3 regions of the Pseudoduganella lutea genome follow, and region 2 is predicted to be linked to each of the others. Evidence: predicted binding sites of a transcription regulator. Region 2 holds the regulator's gene; each other region holds the start of a gene.
The links. The regulator FNR, encoded in region 2, switches genes on or off when oxygen is low (the NO sensors DNR and NnrR bind a similar motif). The targets are predictions, from matches to a motif close to TTGATNNNNATCAA.

Region 1 (4,787 bases), 1.5 Mb from region 2:
TGGCCGCGCGCAGGCCGTCGAAGGCTTGCGGGCTGGTGACTTCATGCACGAGGTGGCGATCGATGTACAGGATGGCGGTGCCGTCGTCCTCCGTGCGCACCACATGCGATTCCCAGAGTTTGTCGTAAAGCGTCTTCATAATGCTGCTTGCTGCCTGTGTGTAGAAAGTTCCGTTTTGATTATGCCACAGTTTGTGCGCTGCAAAACAAGCCGACTTTCCGCCTCGTGGGCCGCGGTCCCTTGCATTTCCCTGCTGCGCGCCTAGGGCGCCGGTGTTGCGAATTGTTGCTCCGAAAATGGCGAAAATGGGGACGGACCCTATTTTCGAGGAAACATTTCTCATCACCGGGGTCTGACCCCGGATCCAGGAAATGTTTCGCAAAAGTGGGGTCTGACCCCGGTTCTAAGCAATATTTTAGTTTAGAAAGCAAAAAAGCCTGCGATTGCGGTCGCAGGCTTTTTCGGGTGACTTGCTTGGCGAACTCTTTATGCTGCCATGCGCACGCTGCTCCTGCAACCATCCATCAGGAACGATAGGCCCACGACAAGCACCAGTTCGCCTTCGGCCGAGCGTGCGGTACCGGTCACGCCTTCGACGGTCAGCGCCGTCATCGGCTTGATCACCAGGTCGGCGGTGCCGTCGACGGCACCCACGGCCAGGATGTACGGCTGCGGCGCATTGATGACGATGCCCACGCGTTCGGTGGACAGTTCATAGCCCAGCGCATTGGCCAGCGAACGCACCGGCAGCGGCCGCCCCTGGTCCTTCATCACCGGCGCACCGCCCACTTCGTTGAACGTTTCCGGCAGTTCCACCACGCGCTCGACGACGGCCATCGGCAGCGCCAGCAGCGCGCCGGAGGTCGATACCAGCATCGTCGGCACGATCGACAGCTCGATCGGCAGGCGGATCGCGAACTTGGTGCCCTTGCCCAGCGCCGATTCGATGTGGATCGCGCCACGGTTCTTCTCGACGGCGGTCTTCACCACGTCCATGCCCACGCCGCGGCCGGAAACGGACGATGCCACTTCCTTCGTCGAGAAGCCCGGCAGGAATACCAGCTGGTACGACTCGTCGTCCGTCATGTTCGCGGTCGGCGAGATCAGCCCCTTCTCGCCGGCCTTGCGGCGCAGCGCTGCCGGGTCCATGCCCTTGCCGTCGTCCTGCAGCACGATCATCACACTGTTGGCTTCCTGCCACGCTTTCAGCAGGATCGTTGCCTTCGGGTTCTTGCCGGCGGCAATACGGGCGTCCGGGCCTTCCACGCCGTGGTCGAGCGCGTTGCGCAGCATGTGCACGAGCGGATCGTACAGGCTGTCGACGACGACGCGGTCCACTTCCGTTTCCGCGCCTTCGATGACCAGTTCGACTTCCTTGCCCAGGTCTTTCGCCAGTTCGCGCACCAGGCGCGGGAATTTCTGGAACAGCCTGCCGACCGGTTGCATGCGGGTTGCCAGCGTGGCGCGCTGCAGTTCCGTCGAATAGCGCGACGCCCGTTCCAGCGTTTCGGTCAGGGCCGACATCAGCGTGGCGGCCTGGCCTTCGAACTTGAACTGCTGCAGGCGCTCCAGCAGCACGGCGGCCTGGTTGGCGGCCTGCACGGATTCGCCGGCCACTTCCAGCAGCGCGTCGAGCTTGACCGCGTCGATACGGATGCTTTCCTCTTTCGCGGGCGCGGCATGGGCAGCCTTGGCTTCGTCGCGGCGCTCGACACCATCCCATTTCTTCCCGGACGCATCGACGGACGGTGCGGCAACGGGCGCCGGGGCGGCCGGCGCTTCGGCGGCAGGCGCCACGGGAGCGCTGACGGCAGCGCTGGCGGGAGGAGCAACCGGTGCGGCGGCAGGTGCCCCGGCGGGCCGCGCATACGTTCCCGGCGGCACGACCGCCTCGTACATCGATTCCCAGTCCAGGCCATCGGCCGACGGCGCACGCGGTGCCGTCGCGGCTGGCGCGGCGGGTGCCGGCGGCGCCACGGGGGCCGGTGCCGGCGCGGCCTTCGCCGCCGGCTTGGCCGAGCTTTCCTTGCCATTGATGGCGTCCGTCAGGATCGCTTCCAGGTCGGCCGGCATCGGCCCGAGGCTATCCGGCGCGGCGCCGTTGTTCAGTTCCGCCAGCTGGTCGGCCACGAAGCCGGACGCCTGGAGCGCCGCCTCGATCGACAGCGGCGTGACGGGCGCGACACCGGTGCGCAGCGCATCGAACAGGTTTTCCGTCAGGTGACAGGCCGACACGAGCGCACCGAGATTCATGAAGCCCGCCCCACCCTTGATGGTGTGGAACGAACGGAACACGGCGTTCAGCGTTTCCTTGTTCTGCGGATCGCGTTCGAGATGCAGCAGGTGCTCCTCGACATTGACCGCCAGGTCCATCGCCTCGACGACGAACTCCTTGAGCATATCGTCCATCAGAACCCCAGGTCGGCAAGCAGGTCGTCCACATTGTCCTGGTTCAGCGCCACGGACGGGGCCGACGGCCCACTCATCAGCGACACTTCCAGGGCCTCTTTCTGCGCAATGAGCTCGCGCTTGTCAGGCGGCGCATTGTCCTTCAGCAGCTGGGCCAGTTCCGACTCGACCGTCTTGGTGATGATCACCACCTTCTTGATCAACTGGCCGGTGATATCCTGGAAATCCTGCGCCATCATGATTTCAAGCAGGCGCGCCTTCTCGGCTTCGGTGGCTTCGGACACGGCTTGCGCAAATGCGCGCGAGTCGCCGGCCAGCGTCTTGAATTCTTCAATGCTGAGCTTGCCGTCGAACAGCGCGGCCCAGCGGTCTTCCATTTCCTTGGACTTCTTCGACAGCACGTCCTGTGCGGGCATGCCATCGTCGAGCGTGTTCAACACCTTGTTGGCAGCCTGTTCGGTCAGCGAGGCCACGTATTCCAGGCGGTCCTGTGCGTCCACGATCTGGCTCGAGGCCTCCGTCAGCGCCTTGTCGTAGCCAAGTTCGCGCAGCGAGTCGTGCAACAGGCGAACGATGCCGCCCAGGCGTTCGAACATGGTGCCATCCTGCTGGCCTTCCTCGCCGGCCGGCGCGTCGGCTGCCTGCACGGCAGCGGCAGCTGGAGCCGATGGCGCAGGCGCGGGAGCGGTACGGGTCGAGGCGATCTCGTCGAACAGGCTTTCCAGGTCGTCACCGGCAGCAGCGGCCGGCGCGGGTGCGGGCGCCGGCGCCGGGGAGGCGGTGGCACGCTGCGCGGACACTTCCTCGAATAATGCGTCGAAATCATCAGCGGCGTCGGTCATATCCCTGCTTCTCCATAATCAAAAAATGCTTTCGTATCAACTGCCTAAGGGTCTTGAGTGATGACGCTCGGCAATATTCACGCACTTCCGCGAGTGTAGCAGGGGGTCGTCCGCTTGTTCAATCCCGGTCCGGTCAATCCCGCGCGGCAACAGCAAAAGGCGGCTTTTCTGTTGTATTTGGGTCGCCGGCTCGCTTTGATGTTTATCAAGTACAAACATGGCATTCGGGCCAAGTTCGTGCCAATTTCATCTCACTATTGAGAAAGATCAAGTCTTTACATCCAGACAAGAGCGCGATTCGCGACTACAATGGGGGCGCGCATGTATTCGAGGAGCTGACATGTACCGGAAAATTCTGATCACTACCGATGGTTCCGCGGTCTCCCGTATGACCGCCTGCGCCGGCGTGTCGTTTGCCCAGCAACTCGGTGCCGAGGTCCTCGCCCTGTTTGTTGCACCCGAATACCAGTACCCGATTTATGTCGAGATCATTCCGCCAAGCTACCCCAGCGAAGAAGAATACCGCGCCGCCATGGCGCGCGCTGGCCGCGACCACGTGCAATCGATCGTCGCATCGTGCGACAAGAAAGGCGTGCGGTGCGAAAGCATGACAGCCTTTGCCGAAAGCGCGGCCCTGAAAATCGTCGAAATCGCCGCGCAAAAAGGCTGCGACCTGATCTTCATCGGCTCCCACGGCCGTAGCGGCTGGGGCCAGCTGTTGCTGGGGAGTGTCACCAACAAGGTCTTGTCGCATTCAAAGATCCCGGTGCTCGTGCACCGGCTGCTGCAAGAACCCCTGCCCGAATAGGTCTTGCACAAGTCTCGCAACAATCGCCGTCGCCGCATCGAACCTTTGCTCGATATCGCACATTCTGCTCCCGCATGGTTCCAGACCGCGCCACCGGGATGACAGGCAACACCGGAGTGTCACCAAACCACCCATGATCAGAATAGTCATCGCAGACGACCACACCATCATGCGCGAAGGACTCAAGCGCATCCTCGACGGTGCCCCCGATATCGACATCGTCGGCGAAGCCGTCGACGGCTTCGAGGTATTGCGCCATGTGCGTCAGGGCGGCTTCGACCTGCTGCTGCTCGACTTGTCGATGCCGGGGCGCAGTGGCGTCGACCTGATCCGCCAGATCCGCAGCGAAGCCCCGAAGCTGAACGTGCTGATCCTCACCATGCACGAAGAGGAACAATACGCCGTGCGCGCCATCCGCGCCGGCGCCCAGGGCTACCTGACCAAGGAGAGTGCCGGCACGCAGCTGGTCGGCGCCATCCACAAGGTGGCCTCGGGCCGGCCATATATCAGCACCGAAGTCGCCGAGCAGCTGGCACTCAATATCATGATGCCGAATGAAAGCCTGCTGCACAAACAACTGTCGGACCGCGAATTCGAGGTATTCTCCTTACTCGTTTCCGGCAAGTCGATTACTGAAATCGCCAATAGCCTGCACCTCTCGGTAAAAACCGTCAGTACCCATAAAACGCGCATCATGCAAAAAATGGGAATGAGCTCACTGTCGGAAA
Region 2 (4,787 bases):
GCACGGGCATCTGCATGTCCATCAGCACGATGTCGTAGCGCTGCGCATCGACCCGCAGCACGTCGAGCGCCTGCTGGCCGTCGCCCGCCACGTCGAGCGTGGCACCGGCATGCTCGAGGATGCCGCGCGCCACCGCCTGGTTCAGCGGATTGTCCTCGACCAGCAGGAAATGCACGCCTTGCAGTCGGCCCGTATGGCTGCCGGTGGCGGGCACCAGTTCGCTGCCGCCGACCTTCACCACCAGTGCCTGGTGCAGCGCGTCGAACAGCGTGGAACTGGTGATCGGCTTGACCAGCACGGCATCGGCTTCGGCGCTTCGGGAGATTTCCTCGAGCCGCTCGCGCGCGAACGCATTGAGCATCACCACGATCGGTTGCCGCTGGCCGACCGCCTCGCGGCGGATCGCCGCGGCCGGCGCGTGGCCGTCCGGGCCAGCCATGTGCCAGTCGGCCAGCACCACGTCGTACGGCCGGCCGCTGCGGAGGCGGAACGAGAACATCGCCAGCGCGGCGCTGCCGGAATCGACGAGCTCCGCTTCCCAGCCCCAGGCGCGGATCAGCCGGCCGATCAGGTCGCGGCTGGTGGCATTGTCGTCCGCCACCAGCACGGCCAGGTGGCCGGCCGCGGGCTTGCGTGGCGCTTCCAGCCGGGGCAGCACGCCGAACGGCAGCGTGAACCAGAAGCGGCTGCCCTTGCCCGGTTCGCTTTCGACCTGGATCTCGCCACCCATCAGTTCGATCAGCCGGCGCGTGATCGCCAGCCCCAGGCCGGTGCCGCCGAAGCGGCGCGTGATGCTTTCATCGGCCTGCGTGAAGGCCTGGAACAGGTGCGACAGCTGTTCCGGGTTCATGCCCATGCCGGTATCGCGTACCTCGAAACGCAGCCGCGCGGTGGCGGCGTCCTGCTCTTCGACCTTGACCTCGACCACGACCTCGCCCTGGGCGGTGAACTTGATCGCGTTGCCGGCCAGGTTCACCAGCACCTGCTGCAACCGCAGCGCGTCGCCATGCAGCAGCCGGGGTACCTCGGCATCGACGACGATGGCCAGTTCCAGTTCCTTGTCGCCCGCATTCATCGTCATGGTCGTGGCCAGGGTGCTCATCGATTCGTCCAGGTCGAACTCGACGGGCGACAGTTCCATGCGCTGCGCCTCGATCTTGGAGAAATCCAGCACGTCGTTCAGGATGCCCAGCAGCGAATCGCCGGCGGTGCGGATCATGTGCAGGTACTTGCGCTGCTGCGGCGCGAGGTCGGTGTTCTGCAGCAGTTGCGCCATGCCCAGCACGGCATTCATCGGCGTGCGGATTTCATGGCTCATGTTGGCCACGAAGTCGCTCTTGGCGCGGTTCGCCGCCTCGGCCCGGTCGCGCGCCCGTTCCAGCTCGGCGGCGCGCATTTCCAGCTCCTCCATCAGCTCGCGCGCATGGTCGTCGGCCGCCTCGCGCTCGCGCATCAGGGCGTTGAATGCACCGGTCAGCTCGCCGACCTCGTCGCGCGACGTGACCGGCAGCGGCGTGAAGTGCCGCGGGTCGCCCCGCAGGGCGCCGATCGCGTCACGCAGGCGCATCAGCGGCGACATCAGCCGCAACATGACCCAGGTGATGACGGCGGCGGTGACGAGCGAGGCCAGCGAGCCCCATAACGCCAGCCGTGTCAGCAAGTCTTTGAACGGTTCGAAGGCTTCCTCGGCGGGCAGGTTGGCGACCAGGATCCACGGCACCGTCTTCAGCCGCTTGTAGCTGAGCAGCGAGCGCACGCCGCTGCCGTCGGCACTGACCGTGGTGCCCTCGAAGCCTTCGCGCAGGGCCAGCAGGGTGGCGGAAAAACCGCCCGGATCGCGTGGCTGCAGCAGGCGGGCCGGATCGGGGTGCACCACGTAGACCGACGGTTCGTAGCCGGTGACGATGTAGTAATAGCCGGTGCGGCCCACCTTGGCCGTGCGCAGGTGGCCCAGCAGGTTGTCCTTGTACAGCCGCAGCACGCCGATCAGCACGCAGGCCACGTCGCCTTCCTCGCTGAGCACGGGCGCGACGATCTGCACGACGGGCTGCCTGTTCGCCTTGCCGATCACCGGTTCGGCAATCAGCGGCGCCTTTTCCCGCATCACGCGCTGGAAGTAGGCGCGCTCCACCACGCTGACGCCGGGGCGGCCCGGCAGCGCCGGCACGTCCGCCACGATGGTGCCGGCGGGACTGACGACGAGGATGTCGTCGAACAGGCGAAGCACGGCGCGGTAGTCGTAGTGGGCGCGCAGGGCCGGCGGGTCATTGCAGATCTCGCGCGGCTGCCAGCGGGCCGATTCGGCAACGATGTCGCGCAGCAGCGCCATGCGTTCATCGAGTTCCAGTGCGGTACGGGCGATCAGCGCGTCCTGCTGGGCAAACAGCACGCGCGAGAAATCCTTCTGCATGCGCTGGGCCTGCAGCACGGTGACCAGCGCGATCATCACGATCGACGTGATGGTCGTCGCCAGCGCGACTTTCGCCTTGATACCAAGCGGTCGCATGTCTCCTCCCGCCACGATGTTGTCGGGCCACTATGCGCCGCCGGGTCACTTGCACACTGTGCGGAAGGGCACGCTGCAGGCAAGTTTCCCGGCGTCGTGTTGGCAAGTGCTATCAAGTACACTGTGAGGCACCGTAACCGGACCATGACCATGATGCACGAGCTTCCCTCCCTGACCCTGCCCGGCGCAACGATCGACATCCTGAAGGCGCGCTGCGCCACCTGCAGCATGCACCAGCTATGCCTGCCGATGGGGCTGGAAGTGGGTGACATGGACAAGCTCGACGAGATCATCGGCCGGCGTCGCAGGCTGCAGAAGGGCGAGAACCTGTTCCGCATCGGCGACCCGTTTACGCGCCTGTACGCGATCCGGCTCGGCCATTTCAAGACCTACCAGATCAATGCCCATGGCGAGGAACAGGTGACGGGTTTCCAGATGGGCGGTGAACTGCTGGGCATGGACGCGATCAGTACCGACCGCCACTACTGCAGCGCGCAGGCGCTGGAAGACAGCGAAGTGTGCGAAATCCCGTTCGCCAGCCTGGAACAGCTGCTGGTCGACATGCCGACCCTGCTGCGCCACTTCCATCGCATGATGAGCCAGGAAATCACGCGCGAGCAAAGCGTGATGCTATTGCTGGGCAATATGCAGGCCACGCAGCGCTTTGCCGCCTTCCTCGTCAACCTGGCTTCGCGTTACGAAGCGCGCGGGTACTCGGGCACCGCGTTCCACCTGCGCATGTCGCGCGAGGATATCGGCAACTACCTGGGCCTCACGATCGAGAGCATCAGCCGCCTGCTGAACAAGTTCAAGAAGCAGGGCTTGCTGAAGGTGGCGAACCGCGAGATCGAGGTGCTCGACCTGCCGCGGCTGAAAGCCATCACGGCGGGCACCGAAACCTGCGCCTGACTGCCAGCGGCCTGCCAGCGCTTCCAGGAAATGTTCCAGAAAAACCGGTGACAGACACCGGTTTTCAGGAAATATTTCAAAAATACCGGTGTCTGTCACCGGTTTTGCCCTGACGCCAGCGAGGCTGTCCGCTGCGCTGGCCATAGCCATTGGCCCTCCAGGCGCCACGTCCGCTTGTCATCTTCCACCAGCACGGTCCAGCGGCTGCGCTCGAGCAGCGGCAGGGACACGGCGAAGTCGCCCTTGTCGTCGGGGCGCACCAGCAGCCGCAAGTCCTTTTCCGGCTGCGTGGCGTGGGCCAGGTGCACCTGCAGAGCACCGTGCAAGGGCACGGCGGCCGACAGTCGGCCCTGCAGCACGCCGTGCGCGGCATCGTAGCGCAGCGTGACGGCGGCACCCAGCGTGGCGGCGGCGCGGTCGCGCCGCAAGTCCTGGTTGATCGCCTTGCCGCGCTTGTAGTAGTCGCCGACCACCAGCGCATCCGGCTGCGCGAAGGCCAGCCAGGCCGTGCCGAAGCCGGCGACCAGCACGATGGCCGGGCCGGCCATCAGCAGCCAGGGCCACCGTTCGCGGTACCACGGCGTGGCGGAAATCGTCTGCATGCCTGTCTCCTTCAGCGCGGCACGATGAACACCGCGCGCTCTGTCACGGCGAGGTGCGCGTCGCCCAGCGCCGTCACCGTGAATGCGATGTCGTTGGAACCGGCATGGCCCGCGCCATGGGGTGCCTGCACCCGCACCGGAATGGCACGTGTTTCGGTGGCAGCCAGCGCGACGACGCCGCCGCTGGCCAGCGCCAGGCCGGGCAGGCCGGCGACCGCGATACGGTAGCGGCGCGGCTGTTCGGCCGTGTTCATCACCTGCAGCCGGTACACGTTCTCGATCGCGCCGCCGTCGACTTCGCGGCCCATCGAGCCACGGTCGCGGATCACGTCCACCTTGAGGGGGATGCGCGTGGACAGTGCGAAGCCGGTGGCGAAGCACGCCACCAGCAGCGCGGCGCAATAGACCAGCACGCGCGGGCGCAATGCGCGTTGCCGCAGCTGCGCCGCCGGCAGGTTCGACGCCATGGCGCGGTCCGTGCTGTAGCGAATCAGGCCGCGCGGCTGGCCCGTCCTGTCCATCACGCCGTCGCAGGCATCCACACAGGCTGCGCAGCCGATGCATTCGTATTGCAGCCCGTCGCGGATGTCGATGCCGGTCGGGCACACCTGCACGCACATCGTGCAGTCGATGCAGGCCCCGTTCGTGGATTTTTTTCCACGCGGTTCGCCGCGCCGCATGTCATAGGTGATGATCAAGGTATCGCGATCGAACATCGCGCTCTGGAAACGGGCGTAGGGGCACATGTACTTGCACACCTGTTCGCGCAG
Region 3 (4,787 bases), 700 kb from region 2:
CGGATTGCGGGCCTGCAGGAACTGCAGCGCGAACAGCTTCTCGCCGTTGATCGTGACCACGCCATCGATGGCGACCTTGCCGGGGAATGCGCTCATCGACGGGCCGCGCACCGTGCGCGCCAGGCCGGACACCATCTGGTAAGCCTGCTGGAAGATCTCGTGCGCGCGCGCCAGCGGCAGCTGGAAGTATTCGCTCGGGCCCGTGTCACGCTCGACGAACATGTAGTACGGGATCGCGCCCAGGCGCACGCCGGTGCGCCACAGTTCGGCCCAGCTGTGCGGGTCCTCGTTGATGTGGCGGATCAGCGGCCCTTGCATGCGCAGGGTGGCGCCCGTGCCGACGATGCGCTTGACGGCCTTCTGCGCGATGTCCTGGCGCAGTTCGACCGCGTGGTTGTAGTGGCCCATGATCGCCAGGTTCTTGCCGCTTGCGACCACCTTCTCGAACAGCCGCAGCAGGTCGTCCGCATCCTTGTCGGTCACGAAGCGCTGTGGCCAGTAGGCGACGGACTTCGTGCCGATGCGGATGTTCTGGATATGGGCCATGTCGGGGCCCAGCAACGGTTCGATGAATTCTGCCAGCGAGCGGGTATTCATGACCATCGGGTCGCCGCCGGTGATCAGCACGTCCGTCACTTCCTCGTGCGATTTCAGGTACGACACGAGCTCCGTGGTTTCGCGGGCATCGAACTTCATGTCATCCATGCCCACGAACTGCGGCCAGCGGAAGCAGAACGTGCAATAGGCGTGGCACGTCTGGCCGGCGCTGGGGAAGAACAGCACCGTTTCCTTGTACTTGTGCTGCAGGCCCTTGAGCACGTGGTCGTTCACGCGCGGCACGTTGTGCGTCATCTGGCCGGCCGGGTGCGGGTTCATGCGCATGCGGATCTTGTGCACGAGGGCGGCAATGGCCGCGTCGTCGTGTTTCACCATCACCAGGTCGCGCAACTGGCGGTACTCGTCGACCGGCAGCATGTCGCGGTGCGGGAACACCAGGCGGTAGATGGGATCGTCCGGCACGTTACGCCAGTCGATCAGGTTCTCGAGCACGTATTCATTGGTGCGGAACGGCAGTACGTGGGAGACCACCTGCACGGCTTCCTGCTGGTCCGGCGGCAGCCATTGCCACTGGCGCGCCTGGCGAATGCTCTGGCGGGTGTAGGGCTTGAATTTTTGCGGGGCGAGGTCGTTGGTCATTTGGTTGCTCCTGATCAAAGGAAACGAAGGGGTCAGCACATCGTAGACATGCGCCAACAGGGCGTGTTGCCATATCTCAATATCCCTGTGGAAATTTTTCGTCGTGATTCTTGACACCTTGCGCTAGCGCAATTTCTTCCAGGCAGCGTCGGCACACAATGGTTTGACCTTGACCAACCATTGGAGTCCACCATGAAACAAATATTGATTCGAAGCATGGCATGCCTTGCCTTTGCCACGGTCGGTGCGGCCGCGTTCGCCAATCCGGAACCGACCGAGAAAGACGCAATCGCCATGGCCGAGCGGGGTGCCGCCTTCATGAAGGCGAACGGCAAGGAAGCGCTGATGAAGAAGCTGGCCGCGAAGGATCCGGAATTCGTGCAAGGCGAGCTGTATGTGGACATGCGCGACATCAAGACAGGCATCGTGCTCGCCCACCCGATCAATCCGTCGATCGTGGGCAAGAACCTGACGGACGTGCCCGATGCCGGCGGCAAGGTGTACCGGCGCGAGATCATCGAACTGGCCGCCAGGCAGGGCAAGGGCTGGGTCGACTACATGTACAAGAACCCGGTCAGCGGCAAGATCGAGCCGAAGACCACCTACATCCTGCGCGTCGGCGACGTCGTGCTGGAAGCCGGCATCTACAAGAATTAACAGCGCGAACCAGGCGCTTGAACCAGCGGCACGCCGCCGCGCGTCGCCCACCATCCAGTCGTACAAACCATTCATTTATCCCTGGCGGGAGTTGTCATGCTGAACAAATTACGTATCGGTCCCAAACTGTTGCTGGCACCCAGCATCGTGTTGATCCTGCTGGTGGCCATCACCGCCTGCGCGTGGGTCGGCATGGTGCGGCAGAACGCATCGATGGAAAACCTCGTGCAGGTGCGCGCCGCCCGGCTGAAGGCCGCGGCCGACATTGCCGGCGAGGCCAAGTACGCCCATGCCAACATCTACCAGCTGCTGGCATGGGTCAACGGCAGCTTTGCGCGCAACCGGCTCGATGAGCTGACCGACCGCATCCACGCGCGCCACCGCGGCATCGAACAGCAACTGGTGCAACTGGCGCGCGTGTCGGATCCGGAAGAACGCCAGCTGGTCGACGCGTCCAGCCAGGCGCTGATCGCCTACCGCAAGGGCGTGCTGGAAACCATCGAGATGGCGCAGATGGACCAGTCGATCGCCACCAATGCGATGCAGCAGGCCGAGCGCCAGTTCGTGCAGCTGGAAGGCGAATTGCAGCGGCTGGCCGCACTGGAAAAATCACTGTCGGAAACGGCCCACGCCGCGGCCAAGGCCGAGTTCCGCCAGCTGGGGATCGCGATGGCGGCCCTGTGCGTGCTGTCGGTGGCGCTGTCGCTGCTGGTATCGATGCTGGTGCGCGCGGCGCTGCTGCGCGACATCCGCTCGATCGCCGACGTGGTGCGCAGCCTGGCCGCCGGCCGGCTGACGTCGGCCAGGCCGAACGCCGGCCGCGAGGAGATCGCGGAAACGGCCCGTGTGCTGGACCAGAGCATCGCCAACCTGAACCAGACGCTGCGCACGATCCGCGGCGCGGTGCAGTCGATCGACACGGCATCGCATGAAATCGCCGTCGGCAACTTCGACCTGTCCAGCCGTACCGAGCTCCAGGCCGGCTCGCTGGAAGAAACGGCCAGCGCCATGGCCACCCTCACCAAGGCCGTGCGGCACAACGCCGACAGCGCCCGCGAAGCGTGCCAGCTTGCGGCCACCGCCACCGCGATGGCGGAAAAAGGCGGCGCCGCCGTCGCCCAGGCGGTGACGACGATGGAATCGATCCGTGCCAGTTCGCGCAAGATCGTGGAAATCACCGGCGTGATCGACAGCATCTCGTTCCAGACTAATATCCTCGCGCTGAACGCGGCCGTCGAAGCGGCGCGCGCCGGCGAACAGGGCCGCGGCTTCGCCGTGGTGGCCGGCGAGGTGCGCGTGCTGGCGGCGCGCTCGGCCGCCGCCGCGAAGGAAATCAAGGAACTGATCGCCGCATCCGTCTCCACGATCGACAATGGCGCGGCATCGGTCAGCCTGGCCGGCAGCAGCATGGGCGACATCGTCTCCTCGGTGCAGCAGGTCAACCACATCATCGGCCGCATCAGTGCCGCCAGTGCCGAACAGGCGCAAGGCATCTCGGAAGTGAACCAGGCGGTGGGCCAGATCGACGACGTCACACAGCAGAATGCCGCCCTCGTCGAAGAGGCCGCGGCGGCGGCGGAAAGCCTGCAGGAGCAAGCCGTGAACCTGTCGCGCGCGGTCGCCGTGTTCGAACTGGATGCAGCCATCGACGGGTCGGCCCACCTGGGCCGGGCGGCCGAGGAACTGGCGCTGGCCGAGCGCCGCGCGCAGGGCAGCCCGATGCGCGGGTTGCGGCTGGAACCGCCGGCACCCGGCGGCACCCGCCGCGAACGCCGTGGCTGACCGGCGACGGCGCCCCGGGCACGAACGCCGCCCGGTCGAGGCCGCGCTCAGCGGAACGGCTTGCTCAGGTAAGGCGACCGGGCCACGCCGAAACGCCATGGCGTGTCCATGGCCTTCGAGATGCCGATGCGGGGGCCGGCCACCACCGGCAATTCCATTGCCACGGCGTCGCGCGGCAACAGGTGGAACGGTGGCAGCGCCAGCGGCTTGCCGTTGTGCTCGCGCGTGATGCCCAGCGCCTGGCACACGCGGCCCGGGCCGGACGCCAGCAGCCGCGGGTCCTGGAGCCCGCGGCGCACGGCCATCCGCTCCAGGCCGTGCAATGGTTCGATCGCGCGGATCAGCACACCGGCACCGTGGCCTTCTTCGCGGCACACGAAGTTCAGGCACCAGTGGATGCCATACGAGCGGTACACATAGGCATGCGCGGGCGGGCCGAACATGGCGGCGTTGCGCTCGGTGGGACCGTTATAGGTATGCGAAGCGGGGTCTTCGCGGTCGTAGGCTTCGGTTTCGACGATGCGACCACCCACGCCATCGACCAGCACCGTCACCCCGATCAGCAGCCGTGCCACTTCGTGCGACGGCGCATTGAAATCGATTCCTGCAAGATAAGTCGTCATGCGCAAATTGTAGCGCCGGCGCACGCGAGTCAGCGCCGGGGTCGCCAGACTTGCCAATCCGCCAACGGCAATCTGGCCATTTCGCTATCGAAGCGGCGCGCATCGGCAACAGCGGCACCCTTCCTGAACAAAAAAACGGCGCATGATGATATTGCTCCACAGAAACGAGCGATAATGCCACGTCGCTGTTTCCGCTTTTGTATACAACCATGACCACCGCCACCGCTCACGCCAAGGAAGCCACCGTAGAAGATGCCCTGCTGCGGTCGATCCGCATCCCGCCGCGCCCGAGCCTGCTGGTGGACCTGCAGGCCGAGCTGGCCGAGGACGATCCTTCGCCGCGCCGCATCGCCCGCATCATCGGCAACGACGTGGGCATGTCGGGCGCGCTGCTGAAGCTGGCCAACTCGCCATTCTTCGGTGCCGCCCGCAAGGCTAAGTCGGTCGAGCAGGCGATCAATTTTCTGGGCCTGAACCAGTGCGCCGCCCTGCTCACGGGCCTGCTGGCGCGGCAGGCCATCGACGGTG

Region 1: a site for FNR is predicted at 3,447-3,460, ahead of EWM63_RS19990 (universal stress protein). Genes of this name have one in related genera too.
Region 3: a site for FNR is predicted at 1,202-1,215, ahead of EWM63_RS16365 (KamA family radical SAM protein). Genes of this name have one in related genera too.

What each region holds. Positions count from the first base shown of each region.
Region 1 is NZ_CP035913.1:4,700,891-4,705,677, reverse strand. Features, by position in the region: gene leuC (3-isopropylmalate dehydratase large subunit) at 1-142, opposite strand, end outside; gene EWM63_RS20000 (chemotaxis protein CheA) at 487-2,409, opposite strand; gene EWM63_RS19995 (protein phosphatase CheZ) at 2,409-3,251, opposite strand; gene EWM63_RS19990 (universal stress protein) at 3,592-4,059, shown strand; gene EWM63_RS19985 (response regulator) at 4,193-4,787, shown strand, end outside.
Region 2 is NZ_CP035913.1:3,151,748-3,156,534, forward strand. Features, by position in the region: gene EWM63_RS13290 (response regulator) at 1-2,506, opposite strand, end outside; gene fnr (fumarate/nitrate reduction transcriptional regulator Fnr) at 2,657-3,415, shown strand; gene EWM63_RS13300 (FixH family protein) at 3,511-4,017, opposite strand; gene ccoG (cytochrome c oxidase accessory protein CcoG) at 4,029-4,787, opposite strand, start outside.
Region 3 is NZ_CP035913.1:3,848,928-3,853,714, reverse strand. Features, by position in the region: gene EWM63_RS16365 (KamA family radical SAM protein) at 1-1,197, opposite strand, end outside; gene EWM63_RS16360 (cache domain-containing protein) at 1,390-1,854, shown strand; gene EWM63_RS16355 (methyl-accepting chemotaxis protein) at 1,951-3,636, shown strand; gene EWM63_RS16350 (DNA-3-methyladenine glycosylase) at 3,684-4,259, opposite strand; gene EWM63_RS16345 (HDOD domain-containing protein) at 4,469-4,787, shown strand, end outside.